One region of the Mesorhizobium sp. B2-4-13 genome, then DNA from elsewhere that is predicted to be linked to it. Evidence: predicted binding sites of a transcription regulator. Region 1 holds the regulator's gene; the other holds the start of a gene.
The links. Region 1 encodes PhoB, which activates phosphate uptake and scavenging genes when phosphate is short. Its sites were predicted from a motif close to TGTCATNNANCTGTCAT; they were not measured.
Positions count from the first base shown of each region.

Region 2: a site for PhoB is predicted at 1,751-1,767, ahead of phnF (phosphonate metabolism transcriptional regulator PhnF). Genes of this name have one in related genera too.

Region 1 is NZ_VFVB01000007.1:83,394-90,324, reverse strand. It holds gene xylF (D-xylose ABC transporter substrate-binding protein) at 23-1,063, opposite strand; gene FJ936_RS19755 (ROK family protein) at 1,330-2,565, shown strand; gene phoB (phosphate regulon transcriptional regulator PhoB) at 2,568-3,257, opposite strand; gene phoU (phosphate signaling complex protein PhoU) at 3,277-3,984, opposite strand; gene pstB (phosphate ABC transporter ATP-binding protein PstB) at 4,010-4,813, opposite strand; gene pstA (phosphate ABC transporter permease PstA) at 4,810-5,661, opposite strand; gene pstC (phosphate ABC transporter permease subunit PstC) at 5,665-6,648, opposite strand; gene pstS (phosphate ABC transporter substrate-binding protein PstS) at 6,715-6,931, opposite strand, start outside.
Region 2 is NZ_VFVB01000002.1:742,575-749,505, forward strand. It holds gene FJ936_RS07730 (zinc-binding alcohol dehydrogenase family protein) at 1-983, shown strand, start outside; gene phnF (phosphonate metabolism transcriptional regulator PhnF) at 986-1,735, opposite strand; gene phnG (phosphonate C-P lyase system protein PhnG) at 1,845-2,306, shown strand; gene phnH (phosphonate C-P lyase system protein PhnH) at 2,306-2,917, shown strand; gene FJ936_RS07750 (carbon-phosphorus lyase complex subunit PhnI) at 2,919-4,031, shown strand; gene FJ936_RS07755 (alpha-D-ribose 1-methylphosphonate 5-phosphate C-P-lyase PhnJ) at 4,028-4,939, shown strand; gene phnK (phosphonate C-P lyase system protein PhnK) at 4,936-5,712, shown strand; gene phnL (phosphonate C-P lyase system protein PhnL) at 5,759-6,466, shown strand; gene FJ936_RS07770 (DapH/DapD/GlmU-related protein) at 6,463-6,931, shown strand, end outside.

The DNA.
Region 1 (6,931 bases):
CCGACTTTTCAGGCGATCAAGCTCAGTTGCAGGCCGCGACGCTGCCCGCGGCAACGCCCGTGCAGACTTCGTCCTTCTTGATCCAGCCGGCGTCGATGACGAGGTTGAGATTGTCCTTGGTGATGGCCACCGGGGTCAGGAACAGCGACTTGACGGTGTTGCCGCCAGGCGTCGTGAAGTCCTTCACGCCGGCGATGTCGGTCATCTTCTTGCCGTCGGCGAGTTGCGAGGCGATCTCGGCGGCGTTCTTGCCGAGTTCGCGCGCGTCCTTCCACACCGACACGGTCTGGGTGCCGAGCGCGATGCGGTTGAGCGCGGCGTGGTCGCCGTCCTGGCCGGAGACCGGCACGGTGCCGGCGAGCCCCTGCGCCGTCAGCGCCGCGACGACGCCGCCGGCGGTGCCGTCATTGGCGGCGACCACGGCGTCCACCTTGTTGTCGTTGGCGGTGAGGAACTGTTCCATGTTCTTCTGGGCGTTGGCGGGCAGCCAGCCGTCCGTATAGGCTTCGCCGACATTCTTGATCTTGCCGCTGTCTATGGCCGCCTTCAGCACTTCCATCGAGCCCGAGAACAGGAAGTCGGCATTCGGATCGGCGCCGGAGCCCTTGATGAAGACGTAATTGCCCTCAGGCTTCACCTTGAACACTTCGCGGGCCTGCATGCGGCCAACTTCCTTGTTGTCGAAGGTCAGGTAGAAGACGTCCTTGTTCTCGATCAGGCGGTCATAGCCGACGACCGGAATGCCCTCGTCGAGCGCCTTCTGTACCGCCGGGCCGATGGCCGACGCGTCCTGCGCCAGGATGATCAGCGAATTGGCACCCTGCGAAATCAGGCTCTCGACATCGGTCAGCTGCTTGCCGGGATTGGACTGCGCATCGGCGGAAATGTACTTGTCGCCCGCGGCCTCGATCGCCTTCTTCATGGCCGCCTCGTCGGTCTTCCAGCGCTCCTCCTGGAAGTTGGACCACGACACGCCGATGACCTTGTCCTTTGCCTGCGCGACCGACGCCAGCGTCAGCGACATGGCGACACCCGCCAGAATGGCGACTGTGAATCTCTTCATGATATCCTCCCTGCGCCCGCGTGTGGCGCGACCAAACTGGCCCTAAGGCCGGCACAAAGGCCCTAATTTTTTCGAGCCTCGAAAAAACACTGGTCCATCGCCGGAACACTGTCAACATCGATTCTGACGGATTTTGAGGTGCCGGAAGCCTTTTTTCGAGCCCCGCAATAAATAAATGACAGCCCCAGCCGCTTCTGCCAGTATTCGACCCGTTGCCGGAGGTGTTCGAGGGGGCGTCAAGAACCGCGGCGACGGGGAGGGAAATCATGTCGGTCGGAATCCGCCACGACGATCTGCGCCGGCGCAACCGCGCAATGGTGATTGGAGCCGTGCGCCGGGGTGGCCAGCCCTCGCGCACCGAGATCGCCGCCACCACCGCCCTGAGCCACTCGACCATATCGGCGATATCAGCCGACCTGATCGGCGAAGGTATCCTGAGCGAAGGCAAGCCGAACGAGGCCGGCTCACTGAAACGCGGCCGGCCGCAGGTTGGCCTTGGTCTCAACCCCGAGGCCGCGGCGGTCATGACCGTGGTGCTGTCGCTGAATTTCCTCTCCGTCGCCGTCATCGACTACGCCGGCCAGGTGATATCGGAGGAGCAGCGCCGGCTGGACACGCTGACCATGTCCCGCGAGGCGCTGATCGGCGAATGCGTGGCCATCGTCCGCCGCCGCCTCGAAGATCCCGACCTCGACGTCGCCAGCATCGCCCGCATCGCGCTGGCGATCCAGGGTATCACCGACACCGAGGCGCGCGCCATGCTGTGGTCGCCGATCACGCCGCAGACGGACATTGCCTTCGCCGACATACTCGAAGCCGAATTCGGCATCCCCGCCACCATGGAGAACGACTGCAACATGATGGCTGTGGCGCTGCGCTGGCGCGACCCCGAGCGCTACCGCGACGACTTCATCGCCATCCTGCTCTCGCACGGCATCGGCATGGGGCTGGTGCTGAAGGGCGAGCTGTTCACCGGCACCCATTCCTCGGGCGGCGAGTTCGGCCACATGATCCATCGCCCCGGCGGCGCGCTCTGCCGCTGCGGGCGGCGCGGCTGCGTCGAGGCCTATGCCGGCAACTATGCCATCTGGCGTAATGCAGGACAGCTGGGTGAGGACGCCAAACCGGTCGACGTCAGCGACGCCGACATGCGCGCATTGGCGGCTACGGCGCGCGAAAGAGACGGACCGGAGCGCGAGGCCTATCGCAAGGCCGGCGAGGCGCTGGGCTATGGCCTTGGCAGCCTGTTCGCGCTGATCGATCCGGCGCCGGTTGCGATGGTCGGCGTCAGCGCCGCCGCCTTCGATCTGATCGAGCCGGCCTTGCGCGAGGCCATCGCCCAGACCGCCGGCGGCCAGCATTCGAAATCGATTTCCTTCGATACAGAGCCGAACGAATTGCCGCTGATCCGCGAGGGCTGCGCCATGCGCGCGCTCACCTTCGTCGACCAGGAGATTTTCGCGCCGGGCGTGCAGGTGAGATCCGGCAAGAACGTGGCCTGATCTCAATCCTCGCGGATTGCGTAGCCTGCGCCACGGATGGTGCGTATCACATCGGGCATGCGGCCATTGTTGACCGCCTTGCGCAGGCGGCCGACATGCACATCCACGGTGCGCTCGTCGATGTAGATCGTCTCGCCCCAGACATTGTCGAGCAACTGGCTGCGCGAGAACACGCGGCCGGGATGGCGCATCATGAATTCGAGTAGCCGGAACTCGGTCGGTCCGAGCCGGATCTCGCTCTTCTTGCGATAGACCCGGTGCGATTCGCGGTCGAGCACGATGTCGCCGACCTTGAGCACGCTGGACAGCACTTCCGGTTTGGCGCGGCGCAGCAGCGCCTTGACCCGGGCCATGAATTCCGGCGTCGAGAACGGCTTGACCAGATAGTCGTCGGCGCCGGTCGAGAGGCCGCGCACGCGATCGCTCTCCTCGCCGCGCGCCGTCAGCATGATGATCGGCAGTCGCTCCGTCTCGGGCCGCATGCGCAGGCGCCGACAGAGTTCGATGCCGGAAACCGCCGGCACCATCCAGTCGAGCACCAGCAGGTCGGGCACGTTTTCCTGGAGGCGTATCTCGGCTTCGTCGCCGCGTGTCACCACCTCGACCTGGTAACCCTCGGACTCCAGGTTGTAGCGGAGGAGCACGCCCAGCGGCTCCTCGTCCTCCACCACCATGATGCGTGGCGCGATCATCGATCGATCATCCCTGCCGTCAAGCCGCCGGCACCGACATCGCCGTCTCGTCCTGCTTCGGACGGTTGGCGGGCAGTTGCGTGCCGGTCAGCACATAATACGCATTCTCGGCGATGTTGGTCACATGGTCGCCGATGCGTTCGAGATTCTTGGCGCAGAACAAAAGATGCGTACAAGCCGTGATGTTGCGGGGATCCTCCATCATGTAAGTCAGGAGTTCGCGGAAGACCGAAGTGTATTTGACGTCGATGCGTTCGTCGTCATTCCTGAGCTTGGCGAGGGCGGCGGCATCGCCGGCCGCATATTCCTCGACGACGCCCTGCACCTGGATCAGCACCAGCTGCGCCATGGAGTCGATGGAATGCGACAAGTCGCGCGGCGTGGCGGTGAGGCCTACCGAGCCGACGCGCTTGGCGATGTTCTTGGCAAGGTCGCCGATGCGTTCGAGATCGCCCGCCATGCGGATCGAGCCGACGACATGACGCAGATCGTCGGCCATCGGCTGGCGCTTGGCGATCAGGGTGATGGCGCGATCATCGAGTTCGCGCTGGCGCGCGTCCATGATGGCGTCGTCGGAGACGACGCGCTGTGCCAGCGCGTTGTCGGAATTCAGCAGCGCCTTGGTGGCGCCGCCGACCATCGTGCCGGCGAGATCGCCCATGTCGCTGATCAGCTTGCTGATCTGTCCGAGATCCTCGTCGAAGGCTGCGACTGTGTGTTCGGCCATGATCCTGGTCCTCGTATGCGTGAGATCAGCCGAAGCGGCCGGTGATGTAGTCCTGCGTGCGCTTCTCGCGAGGCGACGTGAAGATCTTCTCGGTCTTGTCGAATTCGACCAGCTCGCCCAGATACATGAAAGCCGTCTGCTTCGAGACGCGCGCGGCCTGCTGCATGTTGTGGGTGACGATGACGATCGTGTAGTCGGCCTGCAACTCGTCGATCAATTCCTCGATCTTGGCGGTCGACAATGGGTCGAGCGCCGAGGCCGGTTCGTCGAGCAGGATGACCTCCGGCTTGACCGCCACGGTGCGGGCGATGCAAAGCCGCTGCTGCTGGCCGCCCGACAGGCTGAGGCCGCTGGCATTGAGCTTGTCCTTGACCTCGTTCCACAGCGCGGCGCGTTTCAACGCCTGCTCGACACGGCCGTCCATCTCGGCCTTGCCGATCTTCTCATAGAGCCTGACGCCGAAGGCGATATTCTCATAGATCGACATCGGGAACGGCGTCGGCTTCTGGAACACCATGCCGATCTTGGTGCGCAACAGGTTGAGGTCCTGCGAGCGGTCGAGAACGTTCTGGCCGTCGAGCAGCACCTGACCCTCGGCGGTCTGCTTGGGGTAGAGCTCGTAGATGCGGTTGAAGACGCGCAGCAGCGTCGACTTTCCGCAACCCGACGGTCCGATGAAGGCCGTCACGCTGCGCTCGGGCAGCGACAAGGTGATGTCTTTCAGCGCCTTCGACTGGCCGTAGTAGAAATTGAGGTTCTTGACCTCGATCTTCGCCTTGGCGGCTGCCTCTGTCGCAATCGTCATGTCTGGAGACAACATCTGGCTCATTTGTCCTCTCTGCGTCCGGTCAGGCTGCGCGCAAAGATGCTGAGCGCGAGAACCGTCAATGTGATTATGAGTGCGCCGGTCCACGCCAGTTGCTGCCACTCCTCGTAAGGGCTGAGAGCGAACTGGAAGATGGTCACCGGCAGGCTGGCCATCGGCGCATTGAGATTGCTCGACCAGAACTGGTTGTTGAGCGCTGTGAAGAGTAGCGGCGCCGTCTCGCCGGAAATGCGGGCAATGGCCAGCAATATGCCGGTGACGATGCCGGACATCGCCGCGCGGTAGGCCACCGAACGGATCACCACCCAGCGCGGCGCGCCAATCGCCGTGCCGGCCTCGCGCAAAGCGTTCGGCACAAGGTTGAGCATGTCCTCGGTGGTACGCACCACGACGGGAATGACCAGGATGGCCAGTGCCACGGCACCGGCGATGGCCGAGAAATGCCCCATCGGCCGTACCATCAATTCGTAGACGAACAGGCCGATGATGATTGAGGGCGCCGACAGCAGGATGTCGTTGATAAAGCGCACCACGGTGGTGAGCTTCGAAAAGCGGCCATATTCGGCCATGTAGGTGCCGGCCAGCACGCCGATCGGCGTGCCGACGACGATGCCGATAATGGTCATCACGATGCTGCCGTAGATGGCGTTGAGCAGGCCACCGGCATCACCGGGCGGCGGGGTCATTTCCGTGAACACTGAGAGCGAAACGCCCGACAGGCCCTTATAGAGCAGCGCGCCGAGGATCAGCGCCAGCCAGGCAAGGCCGATGCCGGCGGCGATGACGCAGAGCGTCATCATCACGCCGTTCTTGCGCTTGCGGCTCTGGTGAAGCGATGCGGCTGTCGACATCGGTCAGACTCCGGTACGGGCATCGATGCGCATCAGCATGTAGCGGGCGACGGCAAGGATGAGGAAGGTGATGACGAACAGGATCAGGCCGAGCGCCACCAACGAGGAAGTGTAGAGATCGCCGACGGCTTCGGTGAATTCGTTGGCGATGGTTGCCGAGATCGTCGTTGCCGGCGCGAACAGCGAGGCGCTGATCCGGTGGGCGTTGCCGATGACGAAGGTGACCGCCATGGTTTCACCGAGTGCACGGCCGAGCGCAAGCATGACGCCGCCCATGATGCCGATGCGGGTGTAGGGGACGACGACCCGGCGTGTTACCTCCCAGGTCGTGCAGCCAATGCCGTAGGCGGACTCCTTCAGCACCGGCGGCACCGTATCGAACACATCCTTGGTGATCGAGGTGATGAAAGGCAGGATCATGATGGCCAGGATCATCGCCGAGGTCAGCAGGCCGATGCCATAAGGAGGCCCGGCAAACAGGCTGTTAAGGCCGGGAATGCCGTGGAACACGTTGATGATGAAAGGTTGCACTGTCGTCTGCAGGAACGGTGCCAGCACGAACAGGCCCCAGATGCCGTAGATGATCGAGGGGATGCCGGCCAGCAGTTCCACGGCCATGCCGATCGGGCGCCGGAGCGGACGCGGGCAAAGCTCGGTGAGAAAAATGGCGATGCCGATACCGAGCGGCACAGCGATCAGAATGGCGATGGCCGAAGTGATGATGGTGCCATAGATCGGCGCCAGGGCGCCGAATTTCTCGGTGACGGGATTCCAGCTCTCGGTGGTCAGAAAGGAGAAGCCGAAGGTCGACAGTGCCTGCCAGGAACCGGCGAACAGCGAGATAGCGACGCCGCCGAGCAGCACCAGCACGAGAATGGCGGCGGCGCGGGTCAGCCCATGGAAGATCGAATCGGTCAACGCGAACCGTCTGACGGTGGCGTCGCGTGAACCTCGAATGGCTGGCAAGGCTTCGTGGGCAGCGCTCATGTCAAGCTCGGCTCTTTGTGTTGATTGAAAAGGAGCGCCGCGGGGCGGCGCTCCTCCAGAAAGATATTACTCGCCGGCGTAGACGGGCTTGCCGTCGGCCTTGATGTCGGCCTTCCACGAAGCCTTGATCAGGTCGACGACGCTATCGGGGATCGACACATAGTCGAGCGCCTTGGCGGTTTCCTTGCCGTCCTTGTAGGCCCAGGCAAAGAACTTGAGCGCTTCGCCGGTGGCCGCGGCATCGTCCGGGGTCTTGTGGATCAGCACCCAGGTCGAGGCAGCG
Region 2 (6,931 bases), on a different contig from region 1:
TTGCTGTCGAAGACCACCCGGCTCCCGGCGCCCCGCCTCCCGGCTGGGCCCTGGTGGCGGTCAGTCATGTCGGCATCTGCGGCACCGACTACCATATCTTCGAGGGTAAGCACCCTTTCCTCGCCTATCCCCGCATCATGGGCCATGAAGTCTCCGGCACAGTGACCGAGCGGGGCGAAGGCGTCGACCTCGCCCTTGGCGAACCGGTGATCATCAACCCCTACCTTGCCTGCGGCAAATGCATCGCCTGCCGGCACGGCAAGCCCAATTGCTGTGTCAGGATCGAAGTGCTCGGCGTGCACCGCGACGGCGCCATGTGCGAACAGATCCTGGTGCCGGCTAAGAATCTCTATCCCACCAACGGCCTGTCGCTCGCCGACGCCGCCGCCGTCGAATTCCTGGCCATCGGGGCGCATGCCGTCCGGCGCGCCCGGGCCGAGCCTGGCGCCCGCACCCTGGTCATCGGCGCCGGCCCGATCGGGCTCGGCACCGCCATCTTCGCCCGCATTGCCGGGTTGGATGTGACACTTCTCGATATGAGCACCGAAAGACTGGTCTTCGCGGCGAGTGAACTCGGCTTTTCGATTCTCGACGGCTCGCAAGGACCCGTGTCCGATCTGGTGCGTGATGCGACCGACGGCGAAGGCTTCGACGTAGTCTTCGACGCCACCGGCAACACGCGATCGGTTCAATCGGCCTTTGCCCACGTCGCGCATGGCGGAGCGCTGGTGCTGGTCAGCGTCGTCAAGGACGATATTGTTTTTTCCGATCCCGAGTTCCACAAGCGAGAAATGACATTGATCGGCAGCCGCAATGCGTTGCGCGCCGACTTCGACCATGTCGCGGCCTCGATCCGCAATGGTGCCGTGCCGTTGGCCAAGCTTGTCACCCACCGCACCACGCTGGCCGATACGCCAGGAGATCTCGCACGCTGGGCGCATGAAAAGTCGGGCCTGATCAAGGCCGTGATCGAGATCGGATAGCCCTACAGCGCCGACAGCTTCAACTCCACCCGCTCGGCCGGAAAACGCGACTCCGAAAACTGGATCGGCTGGCCGTCGGGTGTGACGTTGACCGCAACCGTGACCAGCACGATGGCGCCCGGCTGCAGATCGAGATCGGCGAGATCGGCGGCGTCGGCATGGCGCGCCGAGAGCACGGTCGATTGCCTGAGATAATCGTCGATACCGAAACGTGCGAGCGAGGCGGTGATAGAACCGGTTTGCGCCATCGCCTTGTCGATGCCGGCAAAGCGCCGGGCATCGAACCATCCAGCGGCGCGCGACACTGGCCGTCCGTCAGCCTCGCCGCGTGTCTCCAACCGGATCACCTCGGCACCCCTGGCAAGGCCAAGGCCTTCGGCCACGCGCTGGCTGGCGGGCTCGACCGACGAAGCGAGCAGCACGATGTGCCGTTCCGACGTCTGCCCCTGCAGGCCAGTCGAAAAGCGTGTCCGCGCGCCAATCGGATAGGACAGCCGCTTGCGTGACAGGACGAAGGTGCCGCGTCCCTGCTCGGCCCGCAGCACGCCCTCCTGCACGAGGGCCGATATGGCGCTGCGTACGGTGTGACGGTTGACGCCGTAGCGCTCGGCCAGCGCGACTTCGGGCGGCAGCGCGGCGTTTTCGGCGAAATCGCCGGCGGCGATGGATTGCAGGATCCTGTCGGCGATCTGGCGCCACAGTGAGACGCCGCTGCGCCGCTCGATGCTGTCGGCCACATCATGCCCGATCATGTTTTGCCCCCGGCCTGTCACGCACCCGTCATGGACTCGCGTTAGGTAACATGTATATTTGTATAGTTGTCTATATCAATAGACAAATTTAGCTGAGAGGAAGTTGGCGATGCGAGGACAGGAAGGCCGCGACCAGGCCGAGCGCAAGGCCGCCATGGCGACGCTGGCGCAATCGAGCGGCGACGACATCGTCCGGCTCTGGAACGAGTCCGGCCTGCCTTCGCAAGCCGAACTTCTGCGCGGTCCCGAGACGGGCCTTGTCACGCTTCGTGGCCGCATCGGCGGCGGCGGCGCGCCCTTCAATGTCGGCGAGGCGACCGTCACGCGTGCTACTGTCCGGCTGCCATCCGGGCAGGTCGGCCATTGTTACGCGCTTGGCCGCGACAAGCAGAAGGCGAAGCTGGGAGCAATAGCCGACGCGCTCTGGCAGGACCCTGCCCGCCGCACCGAGGTCGAGACCAGGCTCATTACGCCTTTACGCTCGGCTCTCACCGCTGCCCAGGAAAAACGCCGCGCCGAGACGGCGGCAACGAAGGTGGATTTCTTCACCATGGTTCGCGGAGAAGATTGATGGATATCGCTGCGCAATCGATCGAGGGCGGTTTCGCCGATCCGGTCTTCAACGCTCAGACCGTGTTTCGGGCCGTCATGGATGCCATGGCGCGGCCGGGCAGTGTCCACCCCTTGCCACCCCTGGCCCGCCCGCCGGCTCCGCTCTCGGCGACGTCGGGCGCCGTAGCACTGGCGCTATGCGACAACGACACGCCGCTCTGGCTCGACCCTGCCCTGCATGCCTCCGCCGCGATCGGGTCCTGGCTTGGGTTCCATACGGGCGCGCCGCTGGCCAACACGCCGGCCGACGCGCATTTCGCGTTTGTTGCCACGCCGGCCGAGATGATGGCGCTCGACGGTTTTGCACAGGGCACGCAGGATTATCCCGACCGATCGACGACGCTGATCCTGCAGGTCGGCGATCTCACTTCAGGGACCCCGCTCTTGCTGGAAGGCCCGGGCATTGAAACCAGCGCCACGATCGCGCCGGCACAGATGCCGCGCCATTTCGTCGAGCAGTGGAAGCAGAATATCAGGCGCTTTCCGCGCGGCGTCGACATCATCCTCGCCACATCGGACCGCATAGCCTGCCTGCCGCGCACGACGCGTATCAAGACGATGGAGGCGTAAGATGTATGTCGCGGTAAAAGGTGGCGAAGCCGCCATTGCCAACGCCCACAGCCTGCTTGCCGACCGCCGGCGCGGCGACCGCTCGGTGCCCGCACTTCGCCTCGACCAGATCGTGGAACAGCTGGCGCTCGGCGTCGACCGGGTGATGAGCGAAGGCTCGCTCTATGACAGGGAACTGGCCGCGCTAGCCATCGTGCAGGCGCGCGGCGACATGATCGAGGCGATCTTCCTGGTCCGCGCCTATCGCACAACGCTGCCGCGCTTCGGCTACAGCAAGCCGATCGACACCGGCGCCATGCTGGTCGAACGGCGCATCTCGGCGACCTACAAGGATCTGCCAGGCGGCCAGTTGCTCGGCCCGACCTTCGACTACACGCATCGGCTGCTCGACCCTGAACTTGCCGCTGGCGCCGATGTCGCCGAGCCCTTGCAGCGCGAGACGGAAGCGCAGGCGATGCCGCGCGTCTCGGCGATCCTCGCCCGTGAAGGTCTGATCGAACCGGATGGCCAGATGCCGCAGGACCATGTGCCCGGCGACATCACCCGCGAGCCGCTGGAATTCCCGATGGCGCGCGACATCCGCCTGCAGGCACTGTCGCGCGGCGACGAGGGTTTTCTGCTGGCGCTCGGCTATTCCACCCAGCGCGGCTATGCCCGCAACCATCCCTTCGTCGGCGAAATCCGCATCGGCGAGGTCGAGCTGGAACTCGACGTTCCCGAACTGCCCTTCGCCGTGCCGCTCGGCACGGTGCGCGTCACCGAATGCCAGATGGTCAATCAGTTCAAGGGCTCGGCCAAGGCGCCGCCGCAATTCACCCGCGGCTACGGCCTCGTCTTCGGCCAGAGCGAACGCAAGGCGATGGCCATGGCGCTCTGCGACCGCGCCTTGCGCGCCTCCGAGCTCGGCGAGGATATCGTCGCCGCCGCCCAGGACGAGGAGTTCGCCATCTCGCACTCCGACAATGTCCAGGCCACCGGCTTCGTCGAGCACCTGAAGCTGCCGCACTACGTCGACTTCCAGGCCGAACTCGATCTCGTACGTCGCATGCGCGCCGAGTACGAAGCACGCGAGAATCCAGCGAAGGCGGAAGAAAAAAAGGAGGCAGCGGAATGACTGCGCAACCGACAGACATCGCCACCTACAACTTCGCCTATCTCGACGAGCAGACCAAGCGGATGATACGCCGCGCGATCCTCAAGGGCATCGCCATTCCGGGCTACCAGGTGCCGTTCGCCTCGCGCGAAATGCCGATGCCCTATGGCTGGGGCACTGGCGGCGTGCAGGTCACCGCGTCGATTATCGGCCCCGACGATGTGCTCAAGGTCATCGACCAGGGCGCCGATGACACCACCAATGCCGTGTCGATCCGCGCCTTCTTCAAGAAAGTCGCTAACGTCGCGGTCACCACCGATACCGCCACCGCCACCATCATCCAGACCCGTCACCGCATCCCCGAACATCCACTCACGGCGGGCCAGGTGCTGGTCTACCAGGTGCCCATCCCCGAACCGCTGCGCTTCCTCGAGCCGCGCGAGACCGAAACGCGGAAAATGCATGCGCTGGAAGAATACGGCCTCATGCATGTGAAGCTCTATGAGGACATCGCCAAGCACGGCCGCATCGCCACCACCTATGCCTATCCGGTCAAGATCGAGGGCCGCTATGTGATGGACCCGTCGCCGACGCCAAAATTCGACAATCCCAAGATGCACCGCTCGCCGGCCCTGCAGCTGTTCGGCGCCGGCCGCGAAAAGCGCATCTACGCCGTGCCGCCCTTCACCGATGTGGTGAGCCTCGACTTCGAGGATCATCCGTTCGAGGTACAGACTTTCGATCAGCCCTGTGCGCTGTGCGCGGCCGAGAATGTCTATCTCGACGAGGTCATCCTCGACGACCATGGCGGCCACATGTTCGTCTGCTCCGACACCGATTATTGCGAGAAGCGGCGCGCCGACGGCCATCGCGGCCACCTTGCCCCCGAAACCGATCTTGCCGCAGGAAACATGGAGCCGGCGCAATGACCGACGAACCGCTGCTGCGCGTCTCGGCGCTCTCCAAGTTCTATGGCTCGCGGGTCGGCTGCGACAATGTCTCCTTCGACCTGTGGCCGGGCGAGGTTCTGGCGGTCGTCGGTGAGTCCGGCTCCGGCAAGACGACGCTGCTCAACTGCCTGTCGACGCGGCTGCTGCCTTCCTCCGGCACAGCCAGCTACCGCATGCGCGACGGCCAGTTCCGCGAGCTCTACCGCATGAGCGAGGCCGAGCGCCGCTTCCTGATGCGCACCGACTGGGGCTTTGTCCATCAGAACCCAGCCGACGGCCTGCGCATGACGGTCTCGGCCGGCGCCAATGTCGGCGAACGGCTGATGGCGGTCGGCGACCGCCACTACGGCAAGATCCGCGCTACCGCGGTCGACTGGCTGTCGCGCGTCGAGATCGAGGAAGACCGCATCGACGACGAACCGCGCGCCTTTTCCGGCGGCATGCGTCAGCGGCTGCAGATCGCCCGCAATCTCGTCACCGGGCCACGGCTGGTGTTCATGGATGAGCCGACCGGCGGCCTGGATGTCTCGGTGCAGGCCCGCCTGCTTGATCTCTTGCGCGGCCTGGTCACGGACCTCGGCCTTGCCGCGATCGTCGTCACCCACGACCTCGCCGTGGCGCGGCTGCTGTCGCAGCGCATGATGGTGATGAAGGACGGCCGCGTCGTCGAAAGCGGCCTCACCGACCGCGTCCTCGACGACCCGCGCGCGCCCTACACGCAATTGCTGGTTTCCTCGATTTTGCAGGTGTGATGATGGCGCGTGTCCCGCCGACGATTGACGATTGGAGAACCTTCTGATGCCGACCCCACTCGTTGTTTCCGACGTTGCCAAAAGCTTCACCATGCATCTGCGCGACGGCATCAAACTCCCTGTCGTCGCGGGTGTCTCGTTCTCGATCAAGGCGGGCGAATGCACCGTGCTCGGTGGTCCGTCCGGCGCCGGCAAGAGTTCGATCCTGAAGATGCTCTACGGCAACTACGCCGTCGACGAAGGCCAGATCATCGTCAGGCACGAGGACGGACTGATCGACCTCGCCCATGCCAGCCCGCGCACCGTGCTTGCCGTACGCCGGCAAACGATCGGCTATGTCAGCCAGTTCCTGCGCACCGTGCCGCGCGTCTCGGCTCTCGACGTCGTCGCTGAGCCACTGGTTGAACGCGGTGAGGAGCGCGAGGCAGCCCGAGCCAAGGCACGCGCGTTGCTGGCCCAGCTCAACCTGCCGGAAAAACTCTGGATGCTGCCACCGGCAACCTTCTCGGGCGGCGAGCAGCAGCGTGTCAACATCGCGCGAGGCTTCATCACCGAGCACCCCATCCTGCTGCTCGACGAGCCGACCGCATCGCTCGACGCGACGAACCGCGACGTGGTGATCGAACTCATCGCCGCCAAAAAGGCGGCGGGCGTCGCCCTGCTCGGCATCTTCCACGATCACGATGTGCGCGAGGCGGTGGCCGACCGCATCATCGACGTCACCGCCTTCGCTCCGGGAAAAATCGCCGCATGACCAGGAAGCTATCGGAGACGCCGCTGGTTCACCCGACGGCGGAGGTGCACAACTCGACACTCGGCCGCTGGACCGAGATCGCCGACCGCAGCCGGGTTTCGGAAAGCGAGATCGGCGACTATTCCTACATGATGCAGGACTGCGCGGTCTGGTGCGCGACGATCGGCAAATTTGCCAACATCGCCGCCAGCGTGCGCCTCAACGCCACCAACCACCCGACCTGGCGGCCGACGCTGCACCACTTCACCTACCGCGCCTCCGACTATTGGGACGACGCCGAGCATGAGAGCGAATTCTTCGCCGAGCGCCGCGCCAAGCGCGTCATCATCGGCCACGACACCTGGCTCGGCCACGGCTCGACCGTCCTGCCCGGCGTCACCGTCGGCGACGGCGCCGCCGTTGGCGCCGGCGCGGTCGTCTCGAAGGACGTCGCGCCCTACACGATCGTCGCCGGCGTACCGGCAA